Regions from separate parts of the Mesorhizobium sp. M0830 genome, predicted to be linked through region 1. Evidence: riboswitches for the same ligand, from Rfam matches in the RefSeq annotation. Region 1 holds a riboswitch; the other holds the start of a gene.
The links. Region 1 has a riboswitch for cobalamin ahead of NKI20_RS24800 (aromatic ring-hydroxylating oxygenase subunit alpha). Riboswitches for the same ligand answer to the same signal wherever they lie in the genome.
Positions count from the first base shown of each region.

Region 2: it holds a riboswitch for cobalamin, as region 1 does, so the genes downstream of both, NKI20_RS04265 (DUF1636 family protein) here and NKI20_RS24800 (aromatic ring-hydroxylating oxygenase subunit alpha) in region 1, are expected to answer to the same signal.

Region 1 is NZ_JAMYOR010000050.1:45,492-48,979, reverse strand. It holds gene NKI20_RS24810 (DUF680 domain-containing protein) at 39-248, opposite strand; gene NKI20_RS24805 (DUF680 domain-containing protein) at 320-517, opposite strand; cobalamin riboswitch at 1,027-1,228, shown strand; gene NKI20_RS24800 (aromatic ring-hydroxylating oxygenase subunit alpha) at 1,344-2,591, shown strand; gene NKI20_RS24795 (FAD-binding oxidoreductase) at 2,638-3,488, shown strand, end outside.
Region 2 is NZ_JAMYOR010000004.1:90,585-94,072, reverse strand. It holds gene NKI20_RS04275 (cobaltochelatase subunit CobN) at 1-747, opposite strand, end outside; gene cobW (cobalamin biosynthesis protein CobW) at 766-1,803, opposite strand; gene NKI20_RS04265 (DUF1636 family protein) at 1,800-2,234, opposite strand; cobalamin riboswitch at 2,274-2,478, opposite strand; partial or broken gene NKI20_RS04260 (winged helix-turn-helix domain-containing protein) at 2,507-3,488, opposite strand, start outside.

The sequences.
Region 1 (3,488 bases):
CCCGCAGCATCGCAGTCGGATGTTGGTTTGGTCGGATGTTAGTTGTTGCCGAACAGGTTGCGGTCGCTGCCATGGTTGACAGGCGCCTGCGTGGCCGGCTCCGACTTCTTGACGGAAGCCGTGTACGAGCTGTCGACGGCGGTGGTGGCAGGCTGGTTGGCGCCGTTCGAACCATAGTTGTCGCTAGCGGCGAAAGCGCTACCCGAGATGGCCAGAACAGCGGCGGTAGCAAGAATGATCTTCTTCATTTCAAGTCTCCTGAATTTTCTGGATTTCGCCAGGATGGCGGGCGAACCCGCTGTCAACTGGGAATTGGTTGTTAGTGGCCGAAGAGGTTACGGTCGCTGCCCTGGGCAGGCGTCTGAGCAGCCGGTTCCGACTTCTTGACCGAAGCGGTGTACGAGCTGTCGACGGCAGTGGCTGCCGGGGCGTTCGAACCGTAGTGGTCGCTGCCATTAGCGAAGGCGCTGCCGGAAATGGCCAGAACGGCGGCGGCAGTGAGAATGATCTTTTTCATTTTTTGTACTCCAGTATCTTCTTTTTCGTCCGTCTAGCGGCGTGTCTTGGAAATGAAATCGCGTCGTTCGGACAGCCCCGATGTGGGAGGGCATCCTCGCCTTTTCCAATCACGAAGTTGTTTCGTGTGGACCATGATTCCGCTACTTGAAATTGTGCCAAGGGCTTCCACACGCTACTTATTATTTATATTTTTCAATGGTTTAAGCAAAACCGTCCGCTGGATCACTAACTGTTGCCAAGGCCCGGCGTTCACAATGTCCTGCACGCACCGTCAACAGAAACGAACCGTTCGGTTCGATTTTAGAATCAGCTAATAGTCACTTTTCGAAACCGTTAGCCTTTTTTGGCCGCCAGCAAGGGTTGGCTTTCGAGGAGATTGCAAGTGGCGATGGCTGCCGAAGAGATAGGATTTCAGCCCGGCAATCGCCAACCCGAACGTTTCGCACGCGTGTCGCGCCGCATGGATACGATGTCGTTTTCATGCCGATGACGCGTCAGCGATCGTGGTTAGATCATGCCATCTCAGGTGCCGCTTCGTGACGACGGGGCGGAGAATTGGGAAGCCGGTCAAAATCCGGCGCTGCCCCCGCAACGGTGGTGGAGTTCAAGTCGCAACGGGAGACCACTGGGCAACTGCCTGGGAAGGTGTCGCGATCGTCCGCAAGGACAACTCCAAAGCCCGGAAACCAGCCCGAGATTTCTAGACTCGACTGATCGCGGTGGGCGATCAAGAGGTGGATAGTGCATGCACGGCGCCTCGCCGGCCTGCGTCCAATCCTTCCTCCGTCACCACCAGTTCAGTCCTTAGATAACGAGGACAGGACATGGATATTCGCAACGACATGCTGAGGCTCTTGAACAGCCGTCGGCAAGGCTTTTCGCTAGAGCAGCCCTTCTACACCGATCCAGACTACTTCAAGCTGGACATGGAGCTGATCTGGTATCGCGATTGGCTGTTCATCGGCCATGATTGCGAGCTGCCGAAGCCGGGCAGCTACATTACCGTGCAGATCGGCGACTATCCGGTTGTTCTTGTCCGTGACCAGCAAGGCAAGATCAACGCCTTCCACAATTCCTGCCGCCATCGCGGCAGTCGCGTCTGCAACACCGACAAGGGTACTGCGGCAAAGCTTGTCTGTCCCTATCACCAGTGGACCTATGAGCTCGACGGCCGCCTGCTGTTCGCCCGTCAGATGGCCGACGGTTTCGACAAGAGTGAGTTCGGTCTGAAGCCGATCGCCTGCGAGAGCGTCGGCGGCTATATCTTTATCTGCCTGGCCAAGGAGCCAGCGGATTTCGCGCCGATGCGGGCGATGATCGAACCTTATCTGCTGCCGCACCGGTTGCGGGAAGCAAAGGTCGCCTTCGAGAGCACGATCATCGAGAAGGGCAACTGGAAGCTGGTCTGGGAAAACAACCGCGAGTGCTATCACTGCGTCGCCAATCATCCCGAGTTGTGCAAGACCTTCCCCGAGGCTCCGACCGTGACCGGCGTCAACGGCGCCGACAGCGACCCCGAAATGGTCGCGCACTGGGCCAAATGCGAGGCATCAGGCCTGCCGAGCAAATTCCGCATCGATCCGGCCGGGCAGTATCGCGCCACCCGCGCGCCGCTGCTGCGCGATGCCGTCAGCTACACCATGAGCGGCAAACTGGCGGTGAAGAAGAACCTCTCCGACGCTGTCTCCGCCGACCGCATCGGCACCTTGATGCACTATCACTATCCGACGACATGGAACCATATCCTCATCGATCACGCGGTGACGTTCCGGGTGGTGCCGATCAGCGCCACGGAAACGGCGGTGACGACGAAATGGCTGGTGCACAAGGACGCGGTCGAGGGTGTCGACTACACCATCGAAGACCTTACCCATGTGTGGACCGAAACCAACGACCAGGACCGCCGCATCGTTGAGGAAAACGCCCTCGGCATCCTGTCGCCCGCCTATGAACCGGGCCCCTATTCGGAGCTGCATGAGGGCGGCGTGATCCAGTTCGTCGAATGGTACGCGTCGTTCATCGGCCCGCGCCTCGCCGAAGGCGGAAGGCCGGCGCTGCGCAGCGTCGCCTAGTTGCATCACATGCACAAGACATGAGGGACAAGAGAGGATGAATGCGATGACGGATCTTGGCCTCTATCGCCATCTCGACCAGATGACGCCCTGGAACGACAGGCTGCAGGTGCTGGAGGTGATCGGCGTCAGCGACGAAGCGCCTGACGTCAAGACCTTCACCTTCCGCTCCGACAACCAGACCTGGTTCCGCTACAAGCCGGGCCAGTTCGTGACGTTGGAACTGCCGACCGCGGACGGGCCGGTGATGCGCACCTATACGCTGTCGTCCTCGCCATCGCGGCCGTTCTCGATCGCGGTGACGGTGAAGGCGCAAGCCGGCAGCACCGGCACACGATGGATGTTTGACCATCTGACGCCCGGCTCGCACGTCAAGGCGTATGGGCCGACCGGCGATTTTTCGCTGCACAGCCACCCGGCGGCCAAGTATCTGTTCATTTCGGCCGGATCCGGCGTGACGCCGATGATGTCGATGCTGCGCTGGCTGAACGACTGTGCGCCATGGACCGATGTCGGCTTCGTCAATTGCGCGCGCCGCCCGGAAGAGATCATTTTCCGCAAGGAGCTCGAACTGCTCGGCAGCCGTATGCCAGGCTTGTCGCTCGGTTTCATGATCGAGGAGCGTTCGAGCCGAGAGGGATGGTTCGGCCATATGGGCCGCATCGACGCCATCAGGCTGCCGCTGCTGGCGCCCGATTTCCGCGAGCGCGAAATCTTCTGCTGCGGCCCTGATCCCTTCATGCGCGCCGTGCGCGGCATGCTGGACTCCGCCGGCTTCGACATGACGAAATACCATCAGGAGAGCTTTGCGGCGCCTGCCGTGGAGGAGATCCCGGCGCCGTTCGCTTTGCCGGCGGGAGACGACGCCGTCGCCCCGGTCGAAGCCATGACACCGAT
Region 2 (3,488 bases), on a different contig from region 1:
AAGGGGGGAGATTGCGCCGTCATCAGGGATTTCGCCAATCGCGGATATCCGAGATAGATTCCTATCTGACGGGGCAGATGAGGAGCCGGCTTTGGTGACAGCCGATCTCCCCCCTTGCGGGGGAGATGTCCGGCAGGACAGAGGGGGGTGTGACGGAACGCCAACACTCGATGCGTCCGGCTTCTCCACAACTCCGCATGCGGGCTCGTAAAACCCAGCCTTCGGGACCGCGACCGGCTCGACGACAGGCTCATTCTGTCCCGCTAACCTTGCCAGCTTCCGCACCAGCGCGCTCATATTCGCCGGGCCGCCCTCGCGGAAATAGTCGAGCAAGCCGTCGAGTTCTTCGCGCGGCAGCGTCGAGGCTTCGATCAGCCTTAGGTCCTCGTCGCGGCATTCGCCAGGCAGCAGCGCCAGTTTTATACCGCGCGCCCGCGCCGTCGAGGCAAGCTGGTCGCAGCCGTAGCGCCACCAGTCGTAGCCGCCGAGGATGCGGACGAGGATGATCTTGGCGTGACGGGCGACGCTGTCGACCCAGAGGTCGACGGACATGGGATGGCGCAAGTCGCGCAGAGCCGCCAGCCGCATCGAGGGCAGGCGGTCGGCGTCGGCCTTCCATGCTGCCGCCAGTCCGGCGAGGTCGCTGTCGGTGAAGGACAGGGCCACGATATCCGCCGGCGTCTGCCGCAGATCGACCGGCTCGGCGAGGTCGTCGAGCGAGGCGGATGTCGTGGTTAGGATGTGCATCGCAACCTGTGTCCGAAATCAGCCGGCGAGTATACGTTCGATAGCCGGGCGGTTCAGCCCCTTGAGGCCGATGACGACAAGGCGCGAGCGGCGGTCGTCCTGCGCTGTCCAGGCGCGGTCATAGTAGTGGTTGACGCGCGGCCCGACGGCCTGCAGCAGCAGCCGCATCGGCTTGCCGCCGACCTCGACGAAGCCCTTCACGCGCAGCACGTTCTCTTCCTCGGCAGCCGTGGCGACGCGTTTCGCCAGTTCGTCCGGATTGGCTATCGAGGCAATATCGACGATGAACGTATCGAAGTCGTCATGCTCGTGGTCGAACGCGCCGTCGTGATGAGACTTGCGGTTTTCGATATCGTCCTCGACGGCGAGACCGAGGCCGAGCAGCACGGAGGGATCCACCTTGCCATGTGACGTCGGCACGATCTTCACCGCGCGGGCGGAGTGTTCGCCAATGATGGCATTGGCGCGGGCGGTGCCGGCGGCGTCCATCAGGTCGCTCTTCGACAGGATGATCAGGTCGGCACAGGCGATCTGGTCCTCGAACACCTCCTCGACCGGATCGTCGTGGTCGAGCGTCTCATCCTGAGCGCGCTGCGCCTGCAAGGCGTCCATGTCGTTGGCGACGCGTCCCTCGGCCAATGCCGGCCCGTCGACCACGGCGATGACGCCATCAACGGTCACGCGGCTTTTCACGCTCGGCCACTGGAAAGCCTGGACCAGCGGCTTGGGCAAAGCGAGGCCGGAAGTCTCGATCAGGATGTGGTCGACCTTCGGAGTCAGCGCGAGGATCTGGTCGAGCGCCGGCACGAAATCGTCGGCGACGGTGCAGCAGATGCAGCCATTGGCCAGTTCGACGATGTTTTCCTCGGGGCAGGTGTCGATGCCGCAGCCCTTCAGGATCTCGCCGTCGATGCCGATGTCGCCGAACTCGTTGACGATGATGGCAATGCGCTTGCCGCCGGCGTTTTCCAGGAGATGGCGGACCAGCGTCGTCTTGCCGGCGCCGAGAAAGCCGGTGACGACGGTGCAGGGGACGCGGGAGACGGAAGCAGTCATTTCAAGTCCTTCAACAGGTCGAGGGGAGGGATGCGGGCAACAAGGCCGCGCTTCAGGCTATCGGGCCGGCCGCGCCACGGGATCAAACCGTCGGTCGAGGTGGCGAAGAGCTTCGCGCCGGTGACGAGATCGCTGCCACTGGTTGCCGTCAGGTCGCCGAAGACATAACTCCAGCACCCGTCGCGCAGGATGGCGGCGCTGAGCCGCCGCTTGCAATTGCCGAGACATTCGACGCTGCCGATGCGAATGTTGTCGCCCGACGCGGCGCGTCGCGTGTCGTCCGCCAGCAGTTCGCCGGCGCGGGGATGGGCGTCGGAGCCGGTTTCATCGCGGCAGGAGGCGCAGACGATCACGGTGACGCCAGCCAAGGCATCATCATGGCCGGACGAAACATCCGCTGTGCCAGCCGAAAAACTGCTGTCGTGGTCCAAAGATCGTGCTCCTTGCCCGGAAACCCGCCGGGCGATCGGATTCTATAGACGCAGACGGCAGGTCTCCTGGCTCGCGGGTCATCGCCTTGGGTAGCCGCCTTCCCGGGATCACCCCAGTGGCTTTCGGCCTTGGCTCTTCGCTTACAGTTGCGGGGACAGCCGCGGATTTGGGATTTCGTCCCGCACCGCATTCCCTCTTGGCTCCTCTCGTTGAAGAGAAGAGACCGTCTGTACCGGATTTAGGCTTTTGCAGGCGGCGGTGTCAACGCGGCTTACGACATGGCGATGGCGGCCAGCGCCGGACCCAAGTCACCGGCGGGCGTCACTTCCATGCGCTCAAGGCCAAGCCAGCCCTGCATCTGCTTCAATTCCTCGAAGAGCTGAGCAGCGGTTTCAGGCGGCGCGCCGGACTCGGCATAGGCGGCATGGACGCGCAGGGCACTGGCCGGCCGGTCGGCCTTGAGGTCGACGCGCGCGACGATCCTGTCGCCGAGCAGGAACGGCAGGACATAATAGCCGTATTGCCGCTTGTCGGCCGGAGTGTAGATTTCGATGCGGTAGTGGAAATCGAACAGCCGCTCCGTGCGCGAGCGTTCGAAGACCACCGGATCGAACGGCGCCAGCAGGGTGCGTGCCTCGATCTTGCGCGGCAGACGGGCGTCCTTGTGAAGATAAGCGGGCTTGTCCCAGCCTTCGACGCGCACCGGCAGCAATTCGCCTGTTTCAACCAGTTCCTCCAGCCGGCCTTTCATGTCGGCCGGCGACAGGCGGAAATAGTCGCGCAAATCGCCTGATGTCGCGATGCCGTGGGCTCGGGCGGAAATGCGCAGCAATTCGCGGTGCGCGTCCTCGGCGGCCGGAACCGGAAGATCGAGGATCGCCTGCGGCAGCACACGCTCGGGCAGGTCATAGAAGCGTTCGAAACCGCGACGGTGCGCCGTGGTGATGCGTCCGGCCAGAACAGCCATTCGAAGGCATGCTTGGCATGGCTCCAGCCCCACCAGCCACCCGAGCCCTTCTGGCCCTCGATCGCGGAGGCGGCGGTCGGGCCGCGCTCGACGACCTGGCGGTAGATCTCTTCGACATAGGCGGCGTGCTCGCGGCCCCATTTGGCGAGGCCCAGATACATTTCGTCGCCGCGCTCGGCCCGTTGCATGCGCCAGCGCATCAGCGGATATGTCTCGACCGGCAGGAAAGAGGCCTCATGCGCCCAATATTCGAAGACCGTGCGCTTGCGCGTCACGGCCGCATTGT